One region of the Pseudoflavonifractor sp. SW1122 genome, then DNA from elsewhere that is predicted to be linked to it. Evidence: riboswitches for the same ligand, from Rfam matches in the RefSeq annotation. Region 1 holds a riboswitch; each other region holds the start of a gene.
What was found. A riboswitch is a leader RNA that binds a small molecule or an ion and turns the genes downstream of it on or off. The one in region 1 is predicted to bind ZMP and ZTP.
Positions count from the first base shown of each region.

Region 1 (10,346 bases):
GTGACCTTGACCACGCAGTAGCTGGTGACCTGGTTGTCGGCCACGCTCTCCACCTTCAGGTAGGCATAGCCCTCCTTGTGGGCGGTGACCACACCGTTTTCATCCACAGAGGCCACATCGGGGTTGAAGCTGATGTAGCGCACCTGGGCATCCTCGGCCAGAGTGGGCTCGGGGCTCAGAGTGGCGGTGAGGGTCTGGCTCTGGCCAGCCTCCAGGTCCATTCTGTGGGTGTCCAAATCCAAGGTATCAGCCATCACGCCCTGGCATACCACGGCGAAATTGACGGAGTACTGGCCGTCCTTGGTGGTGGCGGTGATGTAGCTCACGCCGGGCTCGGAGGGGGTGTACAGAGCCGCATTGATCTCCTGGCCCCAGTTGTCCTCTACCGTACCCTGAGTCAGCTCGCCGTTGCCGGAAGTGACGGTCCAGTCAAAGGGACCATACAGGGAATCGGGACGGGTCCAGGTCTGGCCGGACATGGTGCCAGCCTCAGCGCCCTGGGATTCCACACCCTCTGCCTTGATTACCAGGTTGTTGTTGGCACCGTTGGGGGCGTAATTGACGTGGAGCACGCCGGTCTCGGGGTCATAGTCATAGGCATGGTACCAGCTGTAGTTGACGATTTCCACATCGTAGGTGGAGCCGTCGGCGTAGTTGTACCGGGTGTACAGGTGGATTTCCTCGGGCAGCTCATATCCCTCTTCGTTGACCAGGGTGCCATCATAGGTACCGCCCACATAGTAGAAGTCGGGTCCGTCCAGCTGCAGACCGGTGAGCTCGGTGAGCACTTCACTGGTCTCGTGGAGCTTGTTCTGGCGATACTTGGCCACCAGCTCGGCGGTCTGGCCCTGATCCACGTATACCACCTGGTCGCCCATGGCCATGTCAGAGACCAGGTCGTCCTGATCGGAAGTGGTGTAGATGTCGTCCCAGTTGATGTCCATGGAACGGGTGACACCGTTGAGGGTCACATCCAGGCGGCCGTTGCCCTCGGGCAGCTCCAGGCCCTCCTGAGAGGTGGACACGGTGAGGTAGAGCACGCCGGAGAGTCCATCGCTGGTGTACTGGTCCACATCAACGAGACCCTCAGCATAGTCCTCGGCGTAGTCCTCATCCTCCCACACCGTCCAGCGAATCTCGGAGAGATCCACATTGGCGGGCTGGAGGTTTTCCACCTTCACCACCACCTGGCCGTCGGGCTTCAGGCCGTCAAAGCTCTGGATGGATAGGTCGAAGTCTTCCACCACGGTGGGCACTTCCTCCACCGCCACCACGCAGGTAGCGCTGGCGTCGCCCTTGGCCACGGTGATCACGGCCTGGCCGGGAGCCACCGCAGTGACATGGCCGTAATCGTCAACGGTGACCACCTCGGGGTTGCTGGAGGTACGGGTCATAGCGCCCTCCTGGTCGGTGTTGTCGATGACACTCAGGTCGAAGGTGCTGCCGGGATGGAGCAGAGCGGAGGTCTGAGACAGCACCAGGCCCTGGGTGGAATCCACGGTGATGGCATAGCTGCGGTCATTGGCGCCGTAGTCGCCGCAGGACACCAGCACGTTGCCGGTCCACTCGAAGTCATAGTAGCTGTTCTCGCCGGGATAGCTCTCAACGGTGTGGGCGTACTCGGTGACGTCCACGGTGAAGGTGTGGGTCTTCACGGCGGGGTCATAGAAGTTCTCCACCAGGAAGGCGTTGGTGGCATCCACGCCCACCTCGGAGTAGTTGGGATCGCCGTAGCCGTCCTTATAGGTACGGACCACATAGGGGGAGACCTCGATATTGGCCAGAGAGCCGTCCTCGTCATAGACGGTGCCGGTCATGTAGGTGCGGCCATTCTTCTCGTAGATGGAGACGGTGTTGTTCTCCAGCTCGGGGGCCACGGTGTCCACGGTGACGGAGAAGGAGATCACGTCGCCGGTCATGTCCATCTCATGGCCGTTGAAGGTGGGAGTGAGCTCCCCAGCGGCCACGGCGTCAAAGTTGGTGATGTCATAGCCCACTTCCTCGTTGTACACCTTGTCGCCGTAGTCACCCTCGCCGTAGGCGATGATCTCATACTTGCACTGGGTGCCGCTGGGCAGGACGTTGCCCTCCTGGTCGGTGCCGTCCCAGGTGGGAATGAGGCCGTAGTACATGGCACTCTGGGGAATGGCGGTGGCGTAAGAGGCGTTGTACAGGGTACGGGTGATGTAAGAGTTCCAGTCGGCAAAGTACACCTCACCGGTCTCGGCATCGGTGACCCGCACCACAATCATCTTGGCATCACGGAGCTGATAGAGAATGTAGTCGTCGATGCGGTCGAAGTACTCGTCTCCGTTGGGCGAGATGGTGATGTTCTCCTCGTGATAGAGGGTCTGGTTCATGACAGCGTCGGAGTCAAAGGGATTCTGGCCCAGGTCCAGGTAGCCGACGATCCCCCCGGAGCTCCAGTTGATCATGGTGCAGCCCATCAGGGACACGCCCCAGGTGGACTCGTTGTTCATCACGTTCTCGCCGTCCTCGGCCTCGTCGGTCCAGTCGCCCTGGTCAAAGATGGGGGCGGCAGTCCAGTCGCCGTAGAAGGCCAGCATGGGCAGGCCCAGGGTAGGAGCGGTGCCGGCGGTGTCGGTGAGGGAGACAAAGCCCTCCACATACACGCCGTTTTCAAACAGCTGGTCCAGCTGGGCCTTCTCACTGTCGGTGAGGGTCACAGTCTTGGAGAAGGTGACGGTCTGGCCCGCCTCCACGGTGACCTGGCCCAGCTCCACAGTCTTGATGACCACGTCCTGGTGCATCATGGTGTCCCGCTCACCCCAGGCGCTGTCCACCGTCTCGGTGGCAGGGCGCATGAGGGTGATGGCCACATTGTAGGTCACGGCCTTGTCGGAAATGTTGTGTACATCAAAGGTGATGTCGTAGCTGCCGGTGCGGTCGGGGTCGTCCAACAGCTCCAGCTTGCCCACGTTCTGACCGTCCACGGTGACGTAGGCAGGGGTCTCCACGGCGGCGGTGGCGTTGACCAGACCGGCGCCCTGCTGACGGGGAGAGTAGTACACGCCATTGGTATCGGTCTGAGGCACGGCGGTGCTCACCAGCAGCTGGTTGACGATGTCGCCCACCTCACCGGGCTCCTTGCCGGCAAAGGCTGCGCTGGACTGCACGTACTGGCGCACCAGAGTGGCAATACCGGTCATGTGGGGGGCGGCCATGGAGGTACCGCTCATCATGCCGTAGCTGCCGGTGTAGCCCTGGTCGGCGGTGTTCAGCTGGTCAATGATGGTGGACCAGATGTTGCCGCCGGGGGCGGTGATCTCAGGCTTCAGCTCCAGGCTGGGACCGGCGCCCCAGGAGGAGAAGGTGGACATCTGACCATCGGTGGGGCTCTCCACGGCCTTGTCTGCGTCGGGAACCACGATGTTCACGGACTGACCTGCCTTGAGGGCAGCCTCCATGGCAGCGCCGTCCTGGCCGTTGATAAAGGCGCTGGTGAGGCTGGTGTTCTCCACGCTGATGTTGATCAGTTCCGTGGCATTGGGATCGCTGTCATAGATCAGCACGCCCAGAATGCCCCGTTTCTCTCCGTTGACCACAGTGGAGAAGGACTGGGCGTTGGTGACCTTATCGGCAAAGGACAGGTCGCCGCGCTTGACCAGGGCAAAGCCGGTCTTGCCATTTTGATTGGAGTACTCATTGTACCAGCCCACGGCGTTGTAGTCGCTCCAGGTACCGGTGCCCTCTACCAGGTAGACGGGGTACTCCTTGCCGTCGGCGAAGGTGGCCTTCATGGCCACGGTCCAGGGGTCGGTGTAGGAGATCTCCCGCACTTCCCCGTCCTCGTTGGTCCAGGTCAGGTAGGACTGTACCTGGATGGAGTTCTCCAGAGAGGCAATGCTCAGGTTGGAGTCGTAAATGGCAGGAGAGGACATCATAGCGGTGTCCACGTTGGAGGTCAGGGGGTTGTCCCCATAGTTGTTGCTGGCAGAGGAGTAGCTGCTGTTGCCGGCGGAGGTCATGAGCACGATGCCAGCGGCCTCAATCTTGGCATACAGCTCGTTCTGCATGGTGTCATCGTCGGCAAAGCCGTTGTCAGAACCCAAGCTCAGGTTGATGACATCGGCGCCCAAGGCCAGAGCATCCTCCAGAGCGTTGAGGGTCACAGACTGCTGGGCGCCGCCGTCCTGATCGGGGAACACCTTCATCATCATGATCTGGGCATCGGGGGCCACGCCGGAGAAAATGACCTCGCCCTCGCTGGTCTCGGCATAGCCCGCCACCGTACCGGAGACGTGGGTGCCGTGGTCGCTGGAGGTGGGCAGGACGTTGATGTCGCCGTCTGCGTAGTCACAGGCGTAGGGCACCTTGAGGTTCTTATAAAGACCGTTGTAGTCCCACACGATCACGCCGCCATCGGCACCCGTGGTGGAGTTGAGCTGGTTGTCCTCCAGGAAGGCAGCCAGGCTCTCAGAGGTGTAGCGCAGATTCCAGCCGCTCTCGGCATCGCTGGGGTCGTTTTTAAAGGAGTTGTCGGTGAAGGCCTCGTGGACCCGCACCACGCCGCGGCCCTGGGTGCCATCCTCGTTCTGGGTCACGCCCCACTTCAGGTCCAGGCCGGTGTCCAGCACGGCCACCAGTATACCCTGACCGGTGTAGCCCTGGCTCCAGACACCTTCCACCCCTACCTTATCATAGCTGTAGGAGTACCAGGCCTTGTCCCCGTCCACGGTGCCGCTGGTCTCTTCGGGCCGGTCATACACCAGCTCCACATAGGCCCGCTTGACCCCGTCCAGGTTGCGAATTTCATCCAGAGCGCTGTAGGGCACCCGGATAGCCATGGCATTGACCAGAGTGGCCCACTGGCCTACAATGGTACCAACCGGCTCACCGCTGTTTTCTTCGGTGGCATCGGTCACCGCAGGCTGCTGAGCGGCCAGAGCGGTCACCTGGTCGATGATGCCCTGCTGATCGTCCAGCAGCTGCTGGGTGGTCTGCTGGGCATCGGCGGAGGCCAGGTACTCAGACACCGCCTCACCAGCGCTGGTCTCGTCGCCCACAGAGGCAGCGTAGCTGCTGACCTGGTAGTAATCCATCACAGCAGGAGCTTCCATCTCCACGATGACGGTTACCACCTCATCCTCTGCATATCGGGGCTGGCTGTCGTCCTGGGCGTCCTGGTATTGCACCCGGGACTCGGACTCCACTTCCTGGGCCTGGACCGTGCGCTCATTGGTCTGAGTGCCCTCAGCCCAAGCCTCGCCGGGAAGTGCGCCAGCCAGCATCATGACGGCAAGTAACATTGCCATGCTTTTTCTGACTTTTTCCATTGTTCTTCTCCCTTCTATCTGAATCTCACATACCCCCATTGCCCAAAGGGCTCTGCCATGCTATCATATAGACATCGTTCGTTTTGTACGATAGGCGTATGTCATGGTCAAATGATACCTCCACCCATTCCCTTTGTCAAGAGAAATTGTCAACTCTCCAAAAAATTGTCAACTGCAAGCCCCAGCCAATCTTACCGTATCAGCTGAAACTCCGGGGCAGAAAGGAATTTCTATGATAATTCGACACAAACCAAACCTCATTCTGGAAGCACTGGCCTATCTGGGACGGCGTGCCAGCAACAAAACCTGGGACCAGATGGAGCAGCGCATTCAGCAGCGCAAGGTGCTGCCCAGCCCCGCTCTGTGCCAGGCCCTGGAGCGACTCAAGGCCCTCACCCACCAGCTGGACCGGGTGGTCACTGCCGAGGAAAAGGAAATCCAGGCGCTGTTTGGCAACCTGGAGGGCTTCCCCTACAACACCATCGGCTCCAGCTCTCCCGCCTTCTTCCTCCTCTATCCCCTGCTGGACCGATTTCAGGGGGATTGGGAGGCCTTCTCCCAGCTGGTGGACGGACTGGACCGGGAGGAGGTGGTCTGGGGCATTGCCAGCATCTTCGAGGACGACCTGCCCAACCAGCGCCGGATGGATGCCCAGGTCTTCACCGACCTGGTGCTGGGGCTCAACGCCCCGGACTCCACCAAGGTGGCCCTGCTGGAGCTCTCCCGCAACCACCGGGCGGTGGGAGCGCGGGCCTTGGCGTGCCTGCGCCCCATTGTGGCCCACCTGGAGGAACACCAGGCGCAGCTGGAAGAGCTGGCCGCCCCCTATCTCCAACAGTGCGCCCCCCTGTCCCAGCTGGAGTTTTTCACCCAGCTGTCCCACCTGCGCCCCGCCCCGGAGACCACCTACACCCTTCACCCCTTCCTCTTTGGGGCGGACACTAACCTGACCTTTGACGAGGCCCCCGGCCAGGTGCGCATCTACGGCGGCGTGCTGCGGCGAGAGCTCATGGAGCTGGTCAGCGGCCGCACCTCCGCCCAGGACCAGGTGTGCGAAACCTACCGCCTGTTGGGGGACTCCACCCGGTTTGACATTCTGTGCTATCTGCGGGGACGCACCGCCTATGTGCAGGAGCTGTCCACCCGCTTCTCCCTGAGCCGCAACACCATCCACCACCATATGAATAAGCTCTCTGACTGCGGCCTGGTGCAGTGCACCATCCACGGAAACCGCACCTTTTACACCCTGGACGAAGAACAGGTCCAGCTGTTTTTGGAGCGGCAGGCGGCGCTGTTCGGCAAAAAATGACGCAAAAATGGCGGCCATCCCCGTGGGGGGATGGCCGCCAAACGCATTTTATATCTCAGAACAGGCCGGAGATGACGCCGTTTTCGTCCACGTCGATCTTCTCGGCGGCAGGCACCTTGGGCAGGCCGGGCATGGTCATGATGTCGCCGGTCTGCACCACCACGAAGCCAGCGCCGGCGGACACCTTCACCTTAGACACGGTGATGGTGAAGCCCTCGGGCCGTCCCAGCTGGGTGGCGTCGTCGGACAGGGAGTACTGGGTCTTGGCCATGCACACAGGCAGCTTGTCAAAGCCCATGGCCTCCAGACGGGCCAGCTCCTTGGCAGCGGCTGCGGTGTAGTGCACGCCAGCGCCGCCGTACACCTTCTCCACGATGGCCTGAATCTTGTCCTTCAAGGGCAGGTCCAGGTCGTAGGCGTAGTGGAAGTCCTGGGGCTGGTCGCACAGGCGCAGCACTTCCTCGGCCAGCTCCAGGCCGCCCTCGCCGCCCTTGCCCCACACCTCGGACAGGGCCACATTGACCCCCAGCTCCTGGCAGTGGGTGCGGATGAGGTTCAGCTCGGCCTCGGTGTCATTGGCGAAGCGGTTGATGGCCACCACGGCGGGCAGGCCGAACACACGGGTGATGTTCTCCACGTGCTTGAGCAGGTTGGGCAGGCCACGCTCCAGGGCCTCCAGGTTCTCAGCCCCCAGCTCGGTCTTGGGCACACCGCCGTTGTACTTCAAAGCCTTGACCGTGGCCACGATGACCACGGCGTCGGGGGTGAGCCCGGCGGCCCGGCACTTGATGTCCAGGAACTTCTCAGCGCCCAGATCGGCGCCGAAGCCCGCCTCGGTGACCACGTAGTCGGCCAGCTTCAAAGCGGTGTCGGTGGCAGAGACGGAGTTGCAGCCGTGGGCGATGTTGGCGAAGGGGCCGCCGTGGACCAGAGCGGGGGTGTGCTCCAGGGTCTGCACCAGGTTGGGCTTGATGGCGTCCTTCAAGAGGGCAGCCATGGCACCCTGGGCCTTCAAATCGGCGGCGGTGACGGGCTTGTCATCGTAGGTGTAGCCCACGATCATGCGGCCCAGCCGCTCCTTCAGGTCGGACAGGCCGGTGGCCAGGCACAGCACAGCCATAATCTCGCTGGCCACGGTGATATCGAAGCCGTCCTCCCGGGGCACACCCTGCATCCGGCCACCCAGGCCGTCCACAATGTTGCGCAGCTGGCGGTCGTTCATGTCCACGCAGCGGCGCCAGGTGATCTTCTTCACGTCAATGCCCAGGGCATTGCCCTGCTGAATGTGGTTGTCCAGCATGGCGGCCAGCAGGTTGTTGGCCGCACCGATAGCGTGGAAGTCGCCGGTGAAGTGGAGGTTGATGTCCTCCATGGGCACCACCTGGGCGTAGCCGCCGCCGGCAGCGCCGCCCTTCACGCCGAACACGGGGCCCAAAGAGGGCTCCCGGAGGCAGAGCATCACGTTTTTATCCATGCGGCGCAGGGCATCGGCTAACCCTACCGAGGTGGTGGTCTTGCCCTCTCCGGCGGGGGTGGGGTTGATGGCGGTGACCAGAATCAGCTTGCCCTTCCGGGGCACATTGCGCAACGGGGTGATGTCGATCTTGGCCTTCACCTTGCCGTAATACTCCAGCAGGTTCTCGTCAATCCCGGCCATGGACGCCACCTGTCCGATGGGCAGCATCTGGGCCTCCTGGGCAATTTGAATGTCTGTTTTCATCTTCCATGCTCCTTCCTGCGCCACAAAAACAAAAAAGGGCGCACTGATTTCTCGTGCGCCCAGACGGTCGGCAATACGGCGCACATGGGCGTCGGCTGTACTCCACGTGGTCACTCCACTTCCGTCAGTCATACAGCAGGTTTATCTTACCATGCCCGCCCACACCCGTCAAGGCCTTTCCCCGCTTTGCCCTCCCTTCCCACAGGCTTTACCCGGAGATTACAGGAAGTTATCCACAGCTTCCACAAAGTTTTCAACAACCTCAACCCGTTGTGGTGCAAGGGATTCCAGGTTTTTTCCAAAATTACGCAGGGCCGGAACTGGTAGTTTTCTATTCTGCTAAAGCGAGCATTTCCCCTGCTCTATGCCTAGTATTTCCAACGGTTTTGCTGCGTAGGGGCCGTGGCTTGCCCGGCCCGTGGCTACCCTGGCCTTGCCCTGGGAGATTTGGGAGGGGCAAGCCCCTCCCCTACCCATGCTTGCCCCATCTGCGTATGTCTGGGGATGCACTGCATAAAAGGGCCTGCATTCATCATTTTTCATTTATCATTCTTCATTGTCTTTTTCTATTTAGGCCCAAAAGTGGCCTAAATAGAAAAAGACTGGCCTCCCCGAAGGGAAGCCAGTCTTAAAAAATGCAACTTAGGCCTTCTCAGCCTTGTACTTGGCAATGGCCTCAGTCAGCATGGGGCCAACCTTGAACAGGTCGCCGGTGATGCCGTAGGTAGCCACGTCGAAGATGGGGGCGTTGGCATTCTTGTTCACGGCGATGATGCACTCAGCGTCCTGCATGCCGGACACGTGCTGAATGGCGCCGGAAATGCCCAGGGCCACATAGATCTTGGGGTGAACGGTTTTACCGGTCTGACCAACCTGGTGGTCCACACCGATGTAGCCGTCGTCCACCACGGCACGGGAAGCGCCAACCACGCCGCCCAGGACGTTGGCCAGCTCCTCAGCGATCTCCAGACCACGCTTGGGGTCGGCGCTGATACCACGGCCCACGGAGACAACCACGTCGGCGCCAATCAGGTCCACGGCCTTCTTGGCGGACTTGACGATCTCCACCAGGTCCACGTGAATGTCTTCCTTGGTCAGCTGCACGTCCACCTTCTCCAGGACGGTCTTAGCAGCGGTCTCCTCGTTGTAGGCCTGGGTCTGCATCACGCCGGGACGCACGGTGGACATCTGAGGACGATAGTCGGGGCACACGATGGTGGCCATCAGGTGGCCGCCAAAGGCGGGACGGGTCATCTTCAGGTTGGTGTTCTCCTCGAACTTGGTGTTGTCCACGTCAATGGTGGAGGTGGTCTTCAGGAAGGCCTTGTACTTCTCCACATCCACGTCCAGGTGGGTGCAGTCAGCGGTCAGACCGGTCTTCAGACGGGCAGCCACACGGGGGCCCAGGTCACGGCCGATGTTGGTAGCGCCGATGAGGAAGATCTCGGGCTTCTTGTCCTCCACCAGGTCGCAGATGACCTTGGTGTAGGCATCGGTGGTGTAGTCCTTCAGCAGGGGGTGATCGCAGATGTACACGCGGTCAGCGCCGTAGCCGCCCAGAGCCTTGGCGTAGGTCTCGTTGACCTCGTGGCCCAGCAGCACGCCGCACAGCTCCACGCCCAGATCGTTGGCCAGCTTGCGGCCCTCGCTGAGCAGCTGGTAGCCGGTGCTCAGGATGACGCCGTCGCGCTGCTCGCAGAATACCCACACGCCCTTGAAGGCGGCGGTGTCTTTACTATTGAAAGCCATAATTCAGTGCTCCTTCCCTTAAATGATGTGCTTCTCGCCCAGAATGGACACCAGCTGCTCGCAGGTGGCCTTGTCGGCACCTTCCAGCATGGTGCCAGCGCCCTTGACGGGGGGAGAGAAGGACTTGTACACCTGAGTGGGAGAGCCCTTCAGGCCGACAGTCTCCAACTCCACCATGGGATCGTCCACCAGAGTGTTGAAGTCCAGCACGGTGTAGGGCTTGGAATAGCAATCCATGATGCCAGCCACACGCATGTAACGGGGAGTGTTC
Region 1 covers NZ_SJOS01000008.1:55,436-65,781, reverse strand. Annotated here, with positions in the region: gene E0L15_RS03585 (S8 family serine peptidase) at 1-5,297, opposite strand, end outside; gene E0L15_RS12525 (metalloregulator ArsR/SmtB family transcription factor) at 5,530-6,606, shown strand; gene E0L15_RS03575 (formate--tetrahydrofolate ligase) at 6,662-8,326, opposite strand; ZMP/ZTP riboswitch at 8,377-8,468, opposite strand; gene acrA (acryloyl-CoA reductase electron transfer subunit beta) at 8,969-10,075, opposite strand; gene E0L15_RS03565 (electron transfer flavoprotein subunit beta/FixA family protein) at 10,094-10,346, opposite strand, start outside.

Region 2 (10,346 bases), on a different contig from region 1:
CAAGGCCGAAGAGGTCATGGCCAAGTGGGAGGAGAGCGACAAGACCGCCGAGGCCTTCGGTAAGCTGGCTGAGGAATACTCCGCAAGCTCCACTGCCTCCAACGGCGGTGTGACCACCGGCGTGAAGTCCGGCACCCTCAACGATGACCGGAACAGCTGGCTGTTTGAAGAGGAGCGTGCCACGGGTGACGTGACCATGGTCCAGCACCAGGACAATCCCGACTCCACCTCCGCCTACTTCGGCTACCACATCACCTACTTCCAGGAGTGGGAAGAGGAGTCTTGGAAGCAGACCGTCCGTTCCGCTCTCACCACCGACGCTATGACCGACTGGTCTGACGAGCTGCTGGGCGGCGATGCCTATGCCACCGCTCTGGCTGACGGTGCCAAGTACTTTGGCTACTAATTCCACTTGATTTTAAAATTTCCCCGGCGTATCCTAATACGCCGGGGAAATTTTAAACTGTCAAGCAAGCAAACACCTAGCTAGAAGTTCTGATGGTATTGCATAGACATAAGCCCTCGGCAGAGTTTTCCCGACTACAGGCGGGAAAATAAATTCAAATTCGTTTTTTCCGAGGACATGCGCATCGGAAAAAACACTTCTCAGCCCGCCAGTGTGGAATTGGGTCGCTCTTTGACCCAATTATGCACGCAGCGGGCTGCATTTTCTCTCAAAAATGCTGGCATTTTTGAGAAAGGAGGCAAACTGACATGGAAGACCAATTCATTCGAACCCGTATGCTGTTGGGGGATGCCGCCATGGAGCGGTTACAGCAAAGCCACGTGGCCGTGTTCGGCCTGGGCGGCGTGGGCAGCTGGTGCGCCGAAGCCCTGTGCCGATCCGGGGTGGGTGAACTGACCCTCATTGATCTGGACGATCTGTCCGTGAGCAACATCAACCGCCAGGCCTTCGCCCTCCACTCCACCGTAGGCATGAAAAAAGCGGAGGCTGCCGCCCTCCGCTTAGCTGATATCTCTCCCACCTGCCAGGTCCACCCCATGGCCGCTCGATACGAGGCCCAGACCCGAGAGGAGTTTTTCCAGCACTCCTATGACTGTATCGTGGATGCCATCGACCTGGTGTCCTGCAAGCTGGACCTCATCGAGACCGCCCATGCCCGGAATATCCCCATCATCTCCGCCATGGGCACTGGCAATAAGTTGGACGCCCAGCAGCTGCGCATTGCAGACCTGTCCAAGACTGAGGGCTGTCCCCTGGCTCGGGTGGTACGAAAAGAATTGAAAGCCCGGGGGATTCTCCACCACCCTGTGGTGTTCTCCCCCGAGCTTCCCTCTCGTGCCCACGACGGGACGGAGACGCCTCCGCCTGGCCGCCGTTCCATTCCTGCCAGCTCCATGTGGGTGCCCGCCAGCGCAGGTCTGTTGCTGGCCCAGTGGGTGATCTCCTATCTCACCGACGAGAAAACCGCTCACTGACCCGCCGGACCACCCAGCTGGCCAGGATACCGCAGCAGGTTCCAATCACCGCTCCCGTCAACACATCGGTGGGGAAATGTACCCCCACATACAGACGGGACAACCCCATCAGGGCCGCAGCCGCCAGGGCTGCGGCCTTTGCCCATTTTGGTTTCACGGTGAGAAACAGCGCCACTCCAAAGGCAAAGGCCGCCGTGGTGTGTCCAGACGGAAAGGAATTGGGGTCAGAACTGGTGACCAGGCACACAAAGTCTTCCATGACCACCCAGGGCCGTGGCCGGGTGATCAGTGGCTTGATGGTCAGGTTGGTCACCACCGCACCAAACGCCAAGGCGGTCAGTGCGGTAGCTCCTGCCTTTCTGGTCTGTCGAAAGACCAAAAGCAGCAGGGCCACGGCGATAAAGCACAGGCCGCCATTGCCCAGATTGGTGTAGAACATCACCAGGGGGTCCAACCAGGCCATGCGCAGGTGTTGGGCAATCCACCACAGGGCCCCCTCGTCCAATTGTTGTATCAACTCCAGCACAGTGGTACTCCTTCCCTTGACCCAAGGGTCAAGCCTATTGTATAATTGTTTCCGTAAGACAAAATATGGTCTATTCTACTGTATTTTGTCCAGACTTGCAAGAAGATTTCCATGTGATCTTTTGAGGTGAGTGTCATGAAGCAAATTCTCTGCCTGTCCCACACCCCATGGCAGGCTCGCCCCAACCGCACCCAGCAGCTGCTGGCCCGACTCAGCGACATCCAAATTCTCTTTTTTGAGCCTCCCGTCCCCCGCGGGATGCCGAGCCCCAAGCAGGGCCGCAAGATGCGCCCCCACATTACCGTGTATACCCTTCCCGCTCCCATGTTCGCCCGATGGAATCACCCTTCCATGCAGCGGCGAGATGAGCAGCGCTGCGCCAACTTTATGGAAAAGGTCCTGATTCACCACCATTTTCGGGAGCCGGTGCTGTGGTGCACCAGTCCAGAACAGACCGTTCATCTGGACCAACTGGCATACAGCGGTCTGGTGTACGACTGCTACCGAGAGTGGGACGAGAACTATCTGGACGAAGAGAGCGATTTGACCTGCCACGCCGACGTGGTGTTTGCCGCCTCGCCCGGATTGGTCCAGCGCCTCTCCCCCTGCAACGACAGCGTGCACCTGCTGCCCAATGGGGTCAACGACCGCATGTTCACCCGCCCCGGACTCACGGTCCCACTCTGCCTCTCCCAGCTGCCCTCCCCGATTCTGGGCCGGGTGGGAGACATCAACGGCCGGATCGAGCTGGAGCCCATGCTCCGGGCCGCTCACACCCACCCGGAGTGGACCTTCCTGCTCATGGGCCGGGTCACCCCTACGGTGCGCAGCCGCCTGCGCCGCTATCCCAACATCGTCCTGGCCGGGCCTGTCAACCCGGTGGAGCTGCCCGACTACCTGTTCGCCTGCGACGTGCTCTTTGACCTCTTCCACGCCGACACCAAAGGCAGCGATATCATCCCCCCTCGTATGTACGAATACCTGGCCTCGGGAAAGCCCATTGTCACTATGATTGACCCCGATCAGGTGGAGCCCTTCCCCGATGTGGTGTACACCGCCTACGATTCGGCCGGATTTGTGCGCCGTTGCCGCCGGGCGCTGGAGGAGGAGTCCTCCCTGGCCGCCCCTCGCAGACAGAACTATGCCCGCAACGCCTCCTGGGCCAGCCGCGCCAAGGACGCCCTGGAAATTCTGGACCGGGCCGGGTTATTCTAACCAGCCCTTATAGAATCCGCAGGCAATCCATTGTGTAAGCTAACGAAAAAAATTTTATACCTTGATTTGCTCCCTCGTTTGTGTATAGAATAAAGATACTTTTTGTAGAGAGGTGTTGCCCTGTGAAGGCCGAGCATTTTTCTGTTGCATCTGGCATGTCTCAGGGCATCTCTGCGTCCAAATTCCGTCCATAATCCAAACAGGCCGACTACAAGTGCGTGGTTGGCCTGTTTGATTTTTGGCATGCGTTTTGTAAAGGAGAATGGAACAATGAGTAAAAAAGTTGCAGTTATCATGGGTTCTGACTCGGATTGGCCCGTGGTGAAAGGTGCCTGTCAACAGCTTGCCCACTATGGCATTCCCTACGAGGCCCACATCATGAGCGCCCACCGCACGCCCGCCCAGGCCGCTGAGTTTGCCCGCTCCGCCCGTCAAAACGGCTTTGGCGTGATCATCTGCGCTGCCGGAATGGCCGCTCACCTGGCCGGCGCTTTCGCCGGAAATTCCACCCTCCCCGTCATCGGCATCCCCCTCAAGGGCGGCGCTGTGGACGGTCTGGACGCTCTGCTGGCCACCGTCCAGATGCCCAGCGGCATCCCCGTCGCCACCGTGGCCCTCAACGGCGCCAAGAACGCCGCTGTGCTGGCCGCCCAGATTCTGGCTGTCACCGACGACGAGCTGGCCTCCCGTCTGGACGCTGACCGGGACATCATGGCCGCTCAGATCGCCGCCAAGGAAGACAAGCTCCAGCAGGAACTGGCTGAACTGTAATTTCATTCACTTTGAGATAGAGAAAGGACGATTTATCATGAACAAACTGGAACAGCTGTATGAAGGAAAGGCCAAGAAGGTGTTCGCCACCGAGAACCCCGACATCGTGATCGTCTCCTACAAGGACGACGCTACCGCCTTTGACGGCGCCAAGAAGGGCACCATCCTGGGCAAGGGCGCCATCAACAACCAGATGAGCAACTTCCTCATGTCCCAGCTGGAGAAGGCCGGCGTCCCCACCCACCTGGTGGAAGAGCTCAATGAGCGTGAGACCGCCGTGAAGAAGGTTTCCATCGTCCCCCTGGAGGTCATCATCCGCAACATCTCCGCCGGTTCCTTCGCCAAGCGCTACGGCGTGGAAGAGGGCATTGTGTTCGACCAGCCCACCATCGAGTTCTCCTACAAGAACGACGACCTCCACGACCCCCTCATCAACGACTACCACGCTGTGGCTCTGAAGCTGGCCACCTGGGAGGAGATTGAGCAGATCAAGACCTACGCCTTCGCCGTCAATGAGTTCTTGAAGAAGACTCTGGCCGAGTGCGGCGTGACCCTGGTGGACTTCAAGCTGGAGTTCGGCAAGACCTCCGACGGCACCATCGTCCTGGCCGACGAGATCAGCCCCGACACCTGCCGCTTCTGGGACTCCAAGACCGGCGAGAAGCTGGATAAGGACCGTTTCCGTCGCGACCTGGGCAACGTGGAGGGCGCTTATCAGGAGATGAGCCGCCGCCTCATGGGCAAGTAATTTACTAGGAGGAACAGCATGGGAGGCTTTTTTGGCGCCGTCTCCAAGCGGGACGTAACTCTTGATATCTTTTTCGGCGTGGACTACCACTCTCACCTGGGCACTCGTCGGGGCGGCATGATCATTCATGATGCCGCCGACGGCTTCCAGCGTCAGATCCACTCCATTGAAAACACCCCCTTCCGCACCAAGTTCGAGAAGGATCTTCACGACTTCCACGGCTGCAGCGGCATCGGCTGCATCAGCGACACCGACCCCCAGCCCCTGCTGGTTCGCTCCCACCTGGGTCTGTACGCCATCACCACCGTGGGCGTCATCACCAACACCGACCAGCTGGTGGCAGAGCATTTTTCCGAGCCCGGCCACCAGTTCATGGCCATGAGCTCCGGCAAGGTCAACTCCACCGAGCTCACCGCCGCCCTCATCAACCAGAAGACCAACCTCATTGACGGTATCCGCAACGCCCAGGAGCTCATTGAAGGGTCCATGACCCTGCTCATCCTCACTGAGCACGGCGAGATCATCGCCGCCCGGGACCGTCTGGGCCGTCTGCCCGTCCTCATCGGCAAGGGCCCCGAAGGCCACTGCGTATCCTTCGAGTCCTTTGCCTACCACAAGTTGGGCTACGAGGACGCCTACGAGCTGGGCCCCCGTGAAATTGTCCGGGTCACTGCCGACGGCTTTGAGACCCTGGTCCCCGCGGGCGACGAGATGAAAATCTGTGCCTTCCTGTGGACCTACTACGGCTACCCCAACTCCAACTACGAGGGGGTCAACGTGGAGGTCATGCGCTACCGCAACGGCGAGATCATGGCCCGGGACGAAGAGGCCCGAGGCGTGCAGCCAGACGTGGACTTCGTGGCCGGTGTGCCCGACTCCGGCGTGCCCCACGCCATCGGCTACGCCAACAAAAGCGGCAAGCAGTTTGCCCGTCCCTTCGTGAAATACACCCCCACCTGGCCCCGCTCCTTCATGCCCGCCAACCAGGAGGTGCGCAACCAGGTGGCCAAGATGAAGCAGATTCCTGTGCCTGAGCTCATTCAGGACAAGAAGCTTCTCTTCGTGGACGACTCCATCGTCCGTGGCACCCAGCTGCGGGAGACCGTGGATTTTCTCTACGAGTCCGGGGCCAAGGAAGTGCACATGCGCTCCGCCTGCCCCCCCATCATGTACAGCTGCAAGTATCTGAACTTCTCCCGGGGCAACTCCGACATGGACCTGCTGGCCCGTCGCACCATCCAGGAGCTGGAGGGCGACGAGGGTCAGAAGCATCTGGAGGAGTACGCCGACGCCAACACCGAGCGTGGCCAGTGCATGCTCAAGTCCATCTGTGAGAAGATGGGCTTTGACTCCCTGGGCTATCAGTCCCTGGACGGCCTGCTGGAGTCCATCGGTCTGGACCGGGATAAGGTGTGCACCTACTGCTGGAACGGAAAGGAGTAACTTTCATGAATCATTCTGACTCTCACTCTGCCTCCTACGCCGCTGCCGGCGTGGACGTCACCGCCGGATATGAGGCGGTGCGCCGCATCAAGCCCATGGTGGAATCCACCTACATCCCCGGGGTCATGGGCACCCTGGGCGGCTTTGGCGGCATGTTTGCCCCCGACCTGAACGGCATGAAGAAGCCCGTGCTGGTGTCCGGCACCGACGGCGTGGGCACCAAGCTGAAGCTGGCGTTCCTCATGGACAAGCACGACACCGTGGGCATCGACTGCGTGGCCATGTGCGTCAACGACATCATCTGCGGCGGCGCCATGCCCCTGTTCTTCCTGGACTACATCGCCTGTGGCAAGAACGACCCCGCCCGCATCGCTGACATCGTCACCGGCATCACCGAGGGCTGCCGCCAGGCTGGCTGCGCCCTGGTGGGCGGCGAGACCGCCGAGATGCCCGGCTTCTACCCCGTGGACGAGTACGACCTGGCTGGATTTTCCGTTGGCATGGTGGACGAGGAGAAGATCATTGACGGCAAGTCCCTGACCGAGGGCGACGTGCTCATCGGTCTGGCCTCCTCCGGCGTGCACTCCAACGGCTTCTCTCTGGTGCGTAAGGTCTTCGACGTGGAGCACGCCGACCTGAAGACCCCCATGGACGAGCTGAACGGCAAGAGCCTGGGCGAGGCCCTGCTGGAGCCCACCCGCATCTATGTCAAGGCCGTGAAGGCCGTGCTGGGCGCTGGCGTGGATGTCCACGCCGTCAGCCACATCACCGGCGGCGGCTTCTATGAGAATGTGCCCCGCATGATGGTGGACGGCCTCACCGCCCAGATCAAGCTGGACTCCTTCCCCACCCTGCCCATCTTCTCCCTCATCCAGAAGGCGGGCAACATCCCCGCCCGGGATATGTACAACACCTTCAACATGGGCATCGGCATGATTCTGGCCGTCCCCGCCGTCCAGGCTCAGGCCGCTCTGGACGCCCTGGCCGCAGCTGGCGAGACCGCCTACCAGATCGGCAGCGTGGTCGCTGGCGAGGCTGGCGTGGAGCTGGTGTAATCCATGGGAACACGTATTGCCGTTTTGGTGTCCGGCGGCGGCACCAACCTGCAAGCCCTCATTGATGCCCAGGCCCGGGGCGAGCTGGGCGGCGGCACCATTGCCGCCGTCATCTCCTCCAAGGCCGGGGTATACGCCTTGGAACGGGCGGAGAAGGCGGGGATTCCCCACTATGTCATCCCCCGCAAGGAGTATCCCTCCAACCAGGCCATGACCCAGGCTCTGGTGGCCAAGCTCCGTGAGCTGGACATTGACCTGGTGGTGCTGGCAGGCTTCATGATCATTCTCACCGAAGAGATGGTGCAGGCCTACCCCAACGCCATCTTGAACGTCCACCCCGCCCTCATCCCCTCCTTCTGCGGAGAGGGCTGCTACGGCCTCCACGTCCACGAGAAGGCCCTGGAGTACGGAGTGAAGGTGTCCGGCGCCACCGTCCACTTTGTCTCGGAGGAGTGCGACGGCGGCCCCATCGTGCTGCAAAAGGCTGTGGCTGTGGAGGAGGGTGACACCCCCGAGACCTTGCAGCGTCGCATCATGGAGCAGGCCGAGTGGCACATCCTGCCCCAGGCCGTCTCCCTATTCTGCCAAGATCGGCTCCATGTAGAGGGCCGAGTGGTTCACATTCTGCCCCCGCAAGCTTGACAAAGGCGCTCAGGGCATGATATAGTTAACAGGCTATATGACTGACGGAAGTGGGTTGACCACAGGGAGTATAGCCGTAGAAATGCCGACCGTCTGGGCGCACCTATTTTGTGGATAGGTGCGCCCTTTTTCTTTGACCAACACTTTGAGGAGGTACCACTATGACAACTTTGGATCTGTGCCAGGAGCTGTCCCGCAACCCCTACCCCGGCCGAGGCATCGTGCTGGGCCGCACCGCTGACAACAAGCATGCGGTGATCGCCTACTTCATCATGGGCCGCAGCGAAAACAGCCGCAACCGCATCTTCGAGGAGACCGAGGACGGCATCCGCACCCGGGCCTATGACGAGAGCAAGATGACCGATCCCTCCCTGATCATCTATCACCCCGTGCGCCAGGTGGGCGAGGACACCATTGTCACCAACGGCGACCAGACCGACACCATTCAGCAGGGCCTGCTGGCTGGCAAGACCTTTGCTGAGTCCCTGCGCTCCCGCTGCTTTGAGCCCGATCCCCCCAACTACACCCCTCGCATCTCCGGTCTGCTCCTCAAGGACGGCAGCTACAAGCTGTCCATTCTCAAGTCCGCCTACGGCAACCCCGACTGCAACCTGCGCTACTTCTACGAGTACGACGCTCCCCTGCCCGGCACCGGACACTTCATCCACACCTATCAGGAGAACCTGGACCCCCTGCCCTCCTTTGAGGGCGAGCCCCGTCTGGTGGCCATCACCGCCCCCGACGCCGAGACTCTGGCCGGGGATCTGTGGCTGTCCCTCAACGACGAGAACAAGGTCTCCCTCTTCGTCCGCTACATCGACCTGGAGACCGGGGACTGTGAGACTTCCATCATCAACAAACACTGGGAGGTTTAAATCATGCGCGAACTGGAACTGAAATACGGCTGTAACCCCAATCAAAAGCCCGCCCGCATCTACATGGATGAGGGTGAACTGCCCATCACCGTCCTCAACGGCAAGCCCGGCTACATCAACTTCATGGACGCCCTCAACTCCTGGCAGTTGGTGAAGGCCCTGAAGAAGGCCACTGGCCTGCCCGCCGCTGCCTCCTTCAAACACGTCTCCCCCGCCGGTGCCGCTCTGGGCACCCCCCTCACCGACGTGGAAAAGCAGATCTACTTCGCCGACGGCTTTGACACCTCCCCCATCGCCTGCGCCTACATCAAAGCCCGTGGCGCCGACCGTCTGTGCTCCTACGGCGACTGGGCCGCCCTGTCCGACGTGTGCGACGAGGCCACCGCCCGGTTCCTGGCCATGGAGGTGTCCGACGGCATCATCGCCCCCGGCTACACCGACGAGGCCCTGGCCATCCTCAAGACCAAGAAGAAGGGCAACTACAACGTGGTGCAGATCGACCCCAACTACGAGCCCGCCCCCATTGAGACCCGCCACATCTACGGCATCACCTTCCAGCAGGGCTACAACAACTTCGAGATCAACGAGAGCCTGCTGGACAACATCGTCACCGAGAACAAGGAGCTGCCCGAGGCCGCCCGCCACGACCTGCTGCTGGCCCTGCTGACTCTGAAGTACACCCAGTCCAACTCCGTGTGCTATGTCAAGAACGGCCAGACCATCGGCGTGGGTGCTGGTCAGCAGAGCCGCATCCACTGCACCCGTCTGGCTGGCTCCAAGGCGGACAACTGGATGCTGCGTCAGCACCCCAAGGTCCTGGGCCTCCAGTTTGTAGACAACATCCGCCGTCCCAACCGGGACAACGCCATCGACGTGTACATCTCCGACGAGTACGAGGATGTGCTGGCCGAGGGCGTGTGGCAGGAGACCTTCAAGGTCAAGCCCGAGCCCCTGACCCGGGAGGAGAAAAAGGCCTGGATTGCCCAGATGCACGGCGTGTCCGTGGGCTCCGACGCCTTCTTCCCCTTCGGCGACAACGTGGAGCGGGCCCGCAAGTCCGGCGTGGAGTACATCGCCCAGCCCGGCGGCTCCATCCGGGACGACAACGTCATTGAAACTTGCAACAAGTATGGAATTGTCATGGCCTTCACCGGCATGCGCCTGTTCCACCACTAAGAGGAGGGTCAACCCATGAGAGTACTCGTAGTGGGCAGCGGCGGCCGTGAACACGCCATCTGCTGGAAGCTGGCCCAGTCCCCCAAGGTCACCGAGCTGTTCTGCGCCCCCGGCAACGGCGGCATCGCCCAGGTGGCCACCTGCGTGGATGTCAAGGCCACCGACGTGCCCGGCATGGTGGCTTGGGCCAAGGAACACCACATGGATTTCGTCATGGTGGCTCCGGATGACCCCCTGGCCATGGGCATGGTGGACGCTCTGGAGGAGGCGGGCATTCCCGCCTTCGGCCCCCGGGCCAACGCCGCCATCATTGAGGCCAGCAAGGCCTTCTCCAAGGAGCTGATGGCCAAGTACCACATCCCCACCGCCGCCTATGCCACCTTCACCGAGCTGGACAAGGCCCTGGCCTACATCGAGGAGCAGGGCGCTCCCATCGTGGTGAAGGCCGACGGCCT
Region 2 covers NZ_SJOS01000035.1:1,033-11,378, reverse strand. Annotated here, with positions in the region: gene E0L15_RS08685 (peptidylprolyl isomerase) at 1-406, shown strand, start outside; gene E0L15_RS08680 (tRNA threonylcarbamoyladenosine dehydratase) at 715-1,440, shown strand; gene E0L15_RS08675 (phosphatase PAP2 family protein) at 1,415-1,966, opposite strand; gene E0L15_RS08670 (glycosyltransferase family 1 protein) at 2,102-3,181, shown strand; gene purE (5-(carboxyamino)imidazole ribonucleotide mutase) at 3,452-3,952, shown strand; gene purC (phosphoribosylaminoimidazolesuccinocarboxamide synthase) at 3,990-4,700, shown strand; gene E0L15_RS08655 (amidophosphoribosyltransferase) at 4,719-6,143, shown strand; gene purM (phosphoribosylformylglycinamidine cyclo-ligase) at 6,149-7,198, shown strand; gene purN (phosphoribosylglycinamide formyltransferase) at 7,202-7,840, shown strand; ZMP/ZTP riboswitch at 7,868-7,946, shown strand; gene E0L15_RS08640 (IMP cyclohydrolase) at 8,002-8,715, shown strand; gene E0L15_RS08635 (phosphoribosylaminoimidazolecarboxamide formyltransferase) at 8,719-9,891, shown strand; gene purD (phosphoribosylamine--glycine ligase) at 9,907-10,346, shown strand, end outside.
Region 2: linked by a shared signal. The riboswitch ahead of E0L15_RS08640 (IMP cyclohydrolase) and the one ahead of E0L15_RS03575 (formate--tetrahydrofolate ligase) in region 1 are both predicted to bind ZMP and ZTP.

Region 3 (10,346 bases), on a different contig from region 1:
TCGCTGTCCACATAGTACAGAGCAGCGGACTTAGGGAAGGTGACGTTGGCGTTGGAGTTCAGGGTGGCGTTATCCGCCCACCAGATCACCCGCATGCCTGTGATGACCTGCTCGGACTCCCAGGTCAGGGAGGTGGTGACGGGATAGGCCTCGTCGTTGGTGCCCCAGCTGTTCCAGCTGGAGTAGGGGTCGGAAGTGGCCAATGCTCCGTCGTTCATGGCATCGGGAGAGATGCCCCAAACATTGGTGTAGGATGCGCCTGCGGTGGCCTTGAGGGCAATGTTGTTGCCCAGATTCTCACCGTCTGTCTGCACGTAGTTGTACAGCTGGCTGCTGTCGTCCTGAGTCTCAGCTCTGGCCGGACTCATGGGAACCATGGACAACACCATGGCCGCACTGAGAAGGCCTGCTGCAACGCGTTTGTTTCCGAACTTCTTGAAACTCTTCATGTTTTCCCCTCTCTTTTATCATAGTCTTGAGTCTTGCATGGTTCTCTTGCGGAACGCTGCCTTCCACACCTGCTGTCTGGCCTTCGCCTCCTTCCGCTCCCCTCGCAGGGAAGAACAGTTCCCCGACCGAAACAATCAGGGAAATTGGTTTTACAATTGGATGCTCTCTTTCATACAAACTGCACATATGTCTGTTGTCTTTATTATTGATGTTAGCATTTGCCCTTCCAAAAATCAACACATTGCACAGAGATTTGATATTTTCCACCATTCCAACAATACAAATTATACAACACCCAGCTTTTCAACCGTTTTCTCCGGCAATCCCCCCATAACACGTTAGAATTTTCAAATATTTCTCATTTGCTGCCACTCATTTCCTTGCCCTGACACCTGGATTTCCCCTCAAATTCCGGGACACTCGCCCTCCTCGCCCCCTGGTTTTCCCAGAGATTTGTACCAAATTTTCAAGCACACAAATTTATTGCATGGCCTTTATAAAATAAAAGTTGTCTGTTTTTAAGCGGTGTCCGGGCATGAAAGAAAGCCCAGAGTACGCCGAAGCATACTCTGGGCCCTGCTATTTGGGAAGGTTTGATCACACAGCCTCGTGGAAGGTCCGCTTGATGACCTCCAGCTGCTGCTCCCGGCTCAGGCGGTTGAAGTTCACCGCATAGCCGGACACACGGATGGTGAGGGTGGGGTACTGCTCGGGGTGCTCCATGGCGTCCAGCAGCACCTGACGGTCCATGACGTTGACGTTCAGGTGGTGGGCGCCCTGGACGAAGTAGCCGTCCAGGATGGACACCAGGTTGGTGACCCGCTCCTGCTGGCTCTTACCCAGGGCATTGGGGACAATGGAGAAGGTGTTGGACACGCCGTCCTGGCACACGCCCCGGTATGGGATCTTGGCCACGGAATTGAGGCTGGCCAGAGCGCCGTTCTCGTCCCGGCCATGCATGGGGTTGGCGCCGGGGGCGAAGGGCTCGCCGGCCTTGCGGCCGTCGGGGGTGGAGCCGGTCTTCTTGCCGTACATCACGTTGCTGGTGATGGTGAGGGCGGAGAGGGTGTGGATGGCGCCCCGGTACAGGGGGTGCTTCTTGAGCTCGGCGGAGAAGTAGGCGGCGATCTCCACGGCGATGTCGTCCACCCGGTCGTCGTCGTTGCCGTACTTGGGGAAGTCGCCCTCCACCTCAAAGTCCACGGCAATGCCGTCCTCATTGCGGATGGGCCGCACCCTGGCAAACTTGATGGCGGACAGAGAGTCGGCGGCAATGGACAGACCCGCCACGCCGAAGGCGGCCAGGCGCTCCACCAGGGTGTCGTGGAGGGCCATCTGACTGGCCTCGTAGGCGTACTTGTCGTGCATGTAGTGGATGATGTTGATGGTGTCCACGTACAACTCAGCCACGTAGGACAGAACCTTCTTGTAGTTGGTGAGCACCTTGGAGTAGCTGAGCACCTCGTCCTCGTCCCGGATGATGCCGGGCACCACGTGGAGGCCCTTCTTCTCGTCCACACCGCCGTTGATGGCGTACAGCAGGCTCTTGGCCAGGTTGGCACGGGCGCCGAAGAACTGCATCTGCTTGCCCACAGCCATGGCGGACACACAGCAGGAGATGCAGTAGTCGTCCCCGTACAGGGGGCGCATCACGTCGTCGTTCTCATACTGGATGGAGTCGGTGGCGATGCTCATCTTGGCGCAGTAGTCCTTCCAAGCCTGGGGCAGGTTCTGGCTCCACAGCACGGTGAGGTTGGGCTCGGGAGCGGTGCCCAGGTTGGTGAGGGTGTGGAGGTAGCGGAAGCTGTTGCGGGTCACCAGGGTGCGGCCGTCAATGCCCATGCCGCCCAGGGACTCGGTGATCCAGGTGGGATCGCCGCCGAACAGCTCGTTGTACTCGGGGGTACGCAGGTGACGCACCAGGCGCAGCTTGATGATGAACTGGTCGATAAGCTCCTGGGCCCCCTGCTCGTCCAGCAGGCCACGGTCCAGGTCCCGCTGGATGTAGATGTCCAGGAAGGTGGCGGTGCGGCCCAGAGAGGTGGCGGCGCCGTTGTTCTCCTTCACGCCCGCCAGATAGGCCAGGTACAGGTTCTGCACGGCCTCATGGGCGTTCTCGGCGGGGCGGGTGACGTCACAGCCGTAGCGGCTGGCCATGTGGGTGAACTCCTTGAGGGCCCGAATCTGGGTGCTCACTTCCTCCCGCAGGCGGATGCGCTCCTCGGTCATGGGGCCGTCCAGCATGTCCAGGTCCTTCTGCTTCTCCTCGATGAGGAAGTCGGTGCCGTACAGGGGCACCCGGCGGTAGTCGCCCACCAGACGGCCACGGCCATAGGCGTCGGGCAGACCGGTGAGCAGGCCAGCGGTGCGGGCCAGACGGGTGCGCTTGGGGTAGGCGTCAAACACGCCCTCGTTGTGGGTCTTGCGGTAGAGGCTGAAGTGGCGCTCGATCTCGGGGTCCAGCTCGTAGCCGTACTCGTGGAGGGCGGACTCGGCCATACGCATACCGCCGTACAGGTTCACGATACGCTTGAGGGGGGCGTCGGTCTGGAGTCCCACGATGACCTCGTTCTCCTGGTCAATGTAGCCGGGCTCGAAGTTGTCAATGCCGGACACCACGTGGGTCTCCACGTCGATGATGCCCTTTTTCAGCTCCTCCACAATGAGGGCGTGGGCCTTCTCCCACACCTTGGCGGTGCGGGGGGAGATGGGAGCCAGGAAGCTGTCATCTCCGGTATAGGGGGTGTAGTTCTTCTGAATGAAGTTGCGCACATTCACCAGGTGGCGCCATTCGCCGGTGCGAAAGCCCTCCCAGGCGGTGCAGTTGACATCAATGCTCATGGGAATGTACCTCCTTATCAAATATGGGGAAACGCTCGGTCAAACTTCTCCTGCCACCCGGCCAGAGCGTCCTTGGCCAGGGGCTCCACCCCCTCCAGGGGGTAAGGATATCCCAGGGTGTGGTACTTGTGTACCCCCAGGGTGTGATAGGGCAACAGTTCTACCCGGCGCACATGGCGCAAGGTGGAGACAAAGTCCAGAAGCCCTTGCAAATGCTCGTCGCCGTCGGTGAGCCCGGGCACCACCACGTGTCGAATCCACAGGGGCACCTCTTGGGCCTGTAATTGGCTGAGAAACGCTCTCCATTCCCCGGTGTCCCGGCCTGTGACCGCCTGGAACCCCTGGGGGGTGTAGTGCTTGATGTCCAGCAGCACCAGGTCGGTGTGGGACAGAATCCGCTCATAGTCCCCCAGCCCGCACCCGGCGGTGTCCAGACAGGTGTGAATGCCTTCCTTTTGACACAGCTCCAGGGCCTGGGCCAAAAACTCCGGCTGCAACAGCGGCTCACCGCCGGAAAAGGTGACCCCGCCGGTGGCGCCGTAGTAGGATTTGAACCGGCGCAGCTTGGCCACCAGTTCCTCCGGCGTCATCTCCTTGGCGGCAGCGGCGCCACACTCCCAGGTGTCCGGGTTGTGGCAGTACTGGCACCGCAGCCCACACCCCTGGAGAAACACCACGGTGCGAATGCCGGGGCCGTCCACCAGCCCCATGCTCTCCACAGAGTGAATGCGTCCTTTCATTGTGAACTCCCTTCTTTTTCCATTTGTTGGATAAAGAAAAAGACCGACCCACTGGGACCTTTTTCTTGCCCAGACGGTCGGCCGGCTTTCACGATCATACGCCACGTGGTTGATTCCACTTAATACCGCCAGGTGTATGATCACCGTGAGTACAGGCTACTATATCTTGTGTCATTTGTCAAGCTTCATTTTTATTTCCCATTATTTTTCAATTTCTGGACACTTTTTAAGAACTCCGCAAGGAGTTGTATCGAAGTTGTAAATTCTGCACGCCGACCCCCTGGAGCCGTTGCCATTTCCCCTGTGGCATACTATAATGTGCCATAACAACGACAAGGAGATGTGCCACATGGCAAAACGGTACAAAAGAAAAACTGCCCGCTCCGGTCTGGAGACCGTGGTCAATCTGCTGGCCCTGCTGTTGTTTGCCGTTCTCGGCATCGGCTTTGTGGCCGCGCTCTTCTTCACTCACATGCTCACCCCCCTGCTGTTGGCCCTGATTGCGGCGGCAGTGGTGGTGGCCGTAGTGGTGGTGTTTGCTCTGCGGTTCAGCCGCGGCCCCGCCAAGCGCACGGCAGGTTCCGTGCTGTCCGTGGTGTTCTGTCTGGTGTTCGCCGTGGGTATTGTCTATGCCCGGGTGGGCCTGGACACCCTGGACCGGGTCACCAACCCGGAGGCCCAGACCCTGGCCATGTCCGTGTATGTGCGGGGAGATGATACCCGCAGCATGGACGAGCTGCTCCAGCACCCCTTTGGCATGCTCAGCGCCGACCAGACCGACACCCAGGCGGCGGTGAAACAGCTGGACGCCAAGTACAGCGTCACCCTCACCCCCCAGGGCTATCCTGAGGCAACCAAACTGGTGGACGCCCTCAACAACAAGGAAATCGACGCCATTTTGGTCAACCAGAGCCACATGACCGTGCTGGACGACCTGGAGGAGTACAAGGACGTGATGCAGAGTTTGCGCATGGTGGACACCATTCAGGTGCCCCTCCAGGCCAGCGCCGCTCCCCAGCCCACCACCGCTCCCGCCATCCCCCTGGACCAGCCCTTTACGGTATATATCAGCGGCAGCGACTCCCGAAGCAGCGATATCTCCACCTCGGGCAACAGCGATGTGAACATCATCGCCACCATCAACCCCAAAACCCACCAGGTGCTGCTGGTGTCCACTCCCCGGGACTACTTCATTCCCCTGTCCTTCTCAGGCGGAGTCCCGGACAAGCTCACCCACGCCGGGGGCCGGGGCATTGAGGAGAGTATCAAAACTCTGGAAATGCTCTACGACATAGAGCTGGACTACTACTTTAAGGTCAACTTCGCCGGATTTGAGGGCATCATTGACGCCCTGGGCGGCATTGACGTGTACTCGGACTACGACTTCGAGTCCTATATCTCCGACTACACCTATGAAAAGGGTGTCAACCACATGGACGGCGAGAAGGCCCTGTACTTCGTCCGGGAGCGGTACAACCTCCCCAAGGGCGACTATCAGCGGGGCATCCACCAGATGCGGATGATCGAGGCTGTGGCGGACAAGGTCCTCTCCCCCGCCATCCTCACCCAGTACCTCCCCTTCATGGACGCCGTGGGCAACTGCTTCCGCACCAGCATTCCCTCTGACTTCATCACCGATATGGTGCAAAACCAGCTGCAAACCGGCGGGGACTGGAACATCGTCAGCTACTACGTCTCCGGCTCCTTCAGCAAGGAGTACACCTACAGCTATCCTGACTGGCATCTGGATGTCATTGTCCCTGATATGACCACTGTGGAGACCGCCAAGCAGCTCATGGAGCAGGTACGCAACGGAGAAATCGTCACCTCCCCCCAGTCATAATCAATCTCACAGACGGCCCGGCGCTTGAAGCGCCGGGCCGTCTGTAATTTCCCACAAAAATCGAAAACAGGTGGAAATTCCCGGATACTTCCATTGCCATTTTCCTTCTTTTGTACTATAATGTCGGAAGTTATCCGCTGCGGCAGGGTCGCCGCACACATCACCCTGACGCCCGCCCCTCTGGAAGCGGTGTCAAAGGAAGGAACATATTATGGGAAAATATCCAAACAAGAAGTCTGGACGCCTTGGTTTTGACTTTTTTCTCAACAAACTCGCCCTGATTGCCTTTACCATATTAGGCGGATATTTTGTCTACACCGCCATCTCCACCCAGATGCTGGACGCTTTGCGCATCGGGCTGCTGTGCGCAGTGGTAGCCGTTCCCGTGATCGTGGTGTGGTGGCTGAGTCTGACCCGTTCCAAGCCGGTGCGGCTGGCCATCGGCTCGGTGCTGGCCATGATCTTCTGCCTGATCTTCGCCGTGGGCATTCGCTACATCAACATCGGCATGGACACCCTGAACAACATCACCGCCGAAGAAGATGAGACCTCTCTGATGACCGTCTATGTCCGCTCCGATGATGACCGGAACATGGAGGACCTGCTGGACGAGACCTTCGGCACCCTGTCCATGACGGAGGCCAACACCAAGGCCGCCATCCAGCAGCTGGACCAGGAATACAAGACCACCCTTTCCACCAAAGCCTACGCCAGCGCCACCGAGCTGGTGGACGCCCTGGCTGAGGGCGAGGTGGATGCCATTCTCACCGACCAGGGCCACATGAGTGTGCTGGAGGACCTGGAGGGCTATGAGGACGCCATGGACGGGCTGCGGGAAGTCAAGTCCTTCCGCGTGGTGGTGGAGACGGAGAACAACAACGACAAGACCTCCATCTCCAAGGCGGACTCTGTGTTCTCCGTGTACATCAGCGGCAGCGACTCCCGGGACAGCAACATCATGGCCACCGGCCGCAGCGACGTGAACATCATCGCCACCGTCAATACCGAGACCCGCCAGGTGCTGCTGCTCAACACCCCCCGCGACTTCTATATTCCCCTGGCCCGCAGCAGCTCCTACGACTACCCCGACAAGCTCACCCACGCCGGACTCTACGGTGTGGACGAGAGCAAGGACACCCTGGCCCAGTACTACGGCATCGACATCGACTACTACTTCCGGGTAAACTTCACCGGATTTGAGACCATCATCGACGCCCTGGGCGGCATTGAGGTGGATTCCGAGCACGACTTCTACTCCACCATCGCTCCCACCACCATCCACTACACCCAGGGCATCAACAAGCTGGACGGCTACGAAGCTCTGTACTACGTCCGCGAGCGCTACGCCTTTGTCAACGGCGACTATCAGCGCGGCATCAACCAGATGCAGGTCATCCAGGCCGTGGCTGGGAAGGCCATGTCCCCCGCCATGCTCACCAACTTCACTTCCCTGATGGATGCAGTGGATGACTGCTTCAAGACCTCCATCCCCACCGACCTCATCACCGCTCTGGTGCGGGATCAGCTGGCCAACGGCGGCGACTGGAACATCGTCACCTACTACGTCTCCGGCACTGGTTCCAGCGAGTACACCTACTCCATCCCCAGCCAGAAGGCCTACGTCACCATCCCCGATGAGTCCACCGTGGAGATGGCCAAGGACCTGATGCAGCAGGTGCGGGACGGCAAGATCATTGAGGACCCCAACGCAGCGACCTCTGACGCCCCTTCCTATTAACAAATACCGATTTAGGCCAGGTGTGCATGCACCTGGCCTTTCTCTTAGGAGGAATTGACATGGCAACTATCATCTATGTGGACACCCTGGACCACCCGGGGCTGGACGCCTTCGCCCGCCTCACCGAGGCCCAGCTGAGAAACCGAAAGGAGCCGGAAAAGGGCATCTTTATCGCCGAGAGCCCCAAGGTCATTGAGCGGGCGTTGAATGGGGGCTATGAGCCCCTCTCCTTTCTCATGGAGGAAAAGCACATCACCGGACAGGCCCAGCCCCTTCTGGAGCGGTGCTCCGGGGTGCCGGTGTACACCGGGCCCTCGGACCTGTTGGCCCAGCTCACCGGATTTCCCCTCACCCGAGGGGTGCTGTGCGCCATGCGCCGCCCCCTCCTCCCCTCGGTGGAGCAGCTGTGCCGCAACGCCCACCGGGTGGCGGTGCTGGAGGGCATTGCAGACCCCACCAACGTGGGGGCCATTTTCCGCTCGGCGGCTGCCATGCACATGGATGCGGTGCTGGTCACCCCCAACTGCTGTGACCCCCTGTACCGCCGCTCGGTGCGGGTGAGCATGGGCACAGTATTTCAGATTCCCTGGACCCGCATCCCCCAGTGGCCGGAGGGCGGACTGGAGCAGCTTCACACCCTGGGCTTTCGCACCGTCGCCCTGGCCCTCACCCCCGACGCCCACTCCATTGAAGACCCCGGTCTGCACCAAGCCGACAAGCTGGCCCTGCTGCTGGGCACTGAGGGGGACGGGCTGGCCCGGACCACCATCGACGGGTGCTTTGATGCCGTGTGCATCCCCATGTCCCACGACGTGGACTCCCTCAACGTGGCCGCCGCCTCTGCGGTCGCTTTCTGGGAACTGCGCTACCGCCAGCCCCCTTTATCCGATATGTAAAATTCCACACAGTTTCAGAGGTTTTTTTGTTACATTCTTGACAACCACGCAGGACGGATTTATAATTTTCATCAAGACCTGATGTGGTGGGCCTGTACGTTTTGCCGAAACTCACAAAGTGCGCCACAGGATTTTCCATATGTTAGAGACATCTGGTTGAAATTCCTGTGGGCAGTTTCTGGGAATTTTCGGAGACGTGCGGGCCTTTTTTGCATCTTACAGCCATTAATCTGCGGCAGCCCAGCTGCCAAGTCCGGGAGGTCATTATGAGTTATACCATTCCCATCGGCCCCTACCATCCCGCTCTGGAGGAGCCCATTCACGCCCGTCTCACCGTGGACGGCGAGCGCATCACCGACGCCGAGGTCTTCGTGGGCTACAACCACCGGGGCATTGAGCGGCTGGCCCAGGAGCGCAACTTTATCCAGACCCTGGTGCTGGTGGAGCGGGTATGCGGCATCTGTTCCCACTCCCACTCCCTGACCTACGCGCTGTGCATTGAGCACATCGCCGGAATGGAAGTGCCCAAGCGGGGCCAATACATCCGGGTCATCATCGAGGAGCTGGAGCGCATCCACTCCCACCTTCTGTGGCTGGGCATCGCCTGCCACATTGTGGGCCACGACTCCCTGTTCATGCAGTGCTGGAACGACCGGGAGGGCACCATGGACGTGCTGGAGGCCCTGACAGGCAACCGGGTCAACTACGGCATGAACATCATCGGCGGCGCCCGCCGGGACTTCACCGACGACCAGCGCCGGGACCTGATGGCCGCCATGGACGATTTGGAACAGCGCATGGGCCCCATCACCCACTGGCTCACCCACGACAAGACCTTGGCCATGCGCACCAAGGGTGTAGGCATCCTCACCCGAGAGGACGCCATCCGTCTGGGCGCGGTGGGTCCCCACGCCCGGGCCTCCGGGGTGGACATGGACGTGCGCCGGGACGCCCCCTACTCCTCTTACGAGGACTTCGACTTCACCGTCCCCGTCCAAGAATCCGGGGACGTGTATGCCCGGGTGGTCATCCGGGTACTGGAGATCTACGAGAGCATCAAAATCATCCGCCAGGCGGTGGACAATCTGCCCGAAGGCCCCATCAACCTGGGCAATCGCATCCCCAAGGTGCCCGCCGGCGAGTTCGTCGCCCGCCATGAGGCACCCCGGGGCCATCTGGTATACAAGGTGGTCACCGACGGCGGCCTCAATAACCACCGGGTGAGCCTCCACGTGCCCACCTTCAAAAACGCCCCCACCGTCCCCGTCATGCTGCGGGGGAACACGGTGGCAGACGCAGGCCTCATTGTGGCCTCCATCGACCCCTGCTTCTCCTGCCTGGACCGATAAACTGCCATGCACGAGCTTGCCATCACCCAGAGCATTCTGGACATTGCCGAACAAGTGGCTCAGGAACACGGGGCCACAAAGGTGAAAACGGTACACATCAAGCTGGGGGAGTATTCCGGCGTGGTTCCCCAGTGTGTCCAGGATTACTTCGACGTCATCAGCCAGGGCACCATCGCCCAGGGGGCGGTGCTGGACATCCAGCGGCTTCCGGTGGTCATCCACTGTCTGGACTGCAACCAGGACAGTCCTATCGACCGCCGCCATGTCCGCTGTCCCCAGTGCGGGTCCACCCACCTAAAGCTGATTCAAGGCCGGGAATTCTACATTGAGAGTTTGGAGGTTGACTGATGGAAATCAAAGTTATGCACCAGGTCATGGCCTGGAATGAGGACGTCAGCGACGCCGTGAAGGCAAAGCTGGCCCAACACCAGGTGTGTCTGGTCAACGTCATGGGCTCCCCCGGTGCGGGCAAGACCAGCACCATTGTAG
Region 3 covers NZ_SJOS01000022.1:18,396-28,741, forward strand. Annotated here, with positions in the region: gene E0L15_RS06765 (beta-L-arabinofuranosidase domain-containing protein) at 1-449, opposite strand, end outside; gene pflB (formate C-acetyltransferase) at 1,048-3,291, opposite strand; gene pflA (pyruvate formate-lyase-activating protein) at 3,309-4,031, opposite strand; ZMP/ZTP riboswitch at 4,092-4,177, opposite strand; gene E0L15_RS06780 (LCP family protein) at 4,381-5,874, shown strand; gene E0L15_RS06785 (LCP family protein) at 6,086-7,612, shown strand; gene E0L15_RS06790 (RNA methyltransferase) at 7,672-8,508, shown strand; gene E0L15_RS06795 (nickel-dependent hydrogenase large subunit) at 8,775-9,857, shown strand; gene hypA (hydrogenase maturation nickel metallochaperone HypA) at 9,864-10,205, shown strand; gene hypB (hydrogenase nickel incorporation protein HypB) at 10,205-10,346, shown strand, end outside.
Region 3: linked by a shared signal. The riboswitch ahead of pflA (pyruvate formate-lyase-activating protein) and the one ahead of E0L15_RS03575 (formate--tetrahydrofolate ligase) in region 1 are both predicted to bind ZMP and ZTP.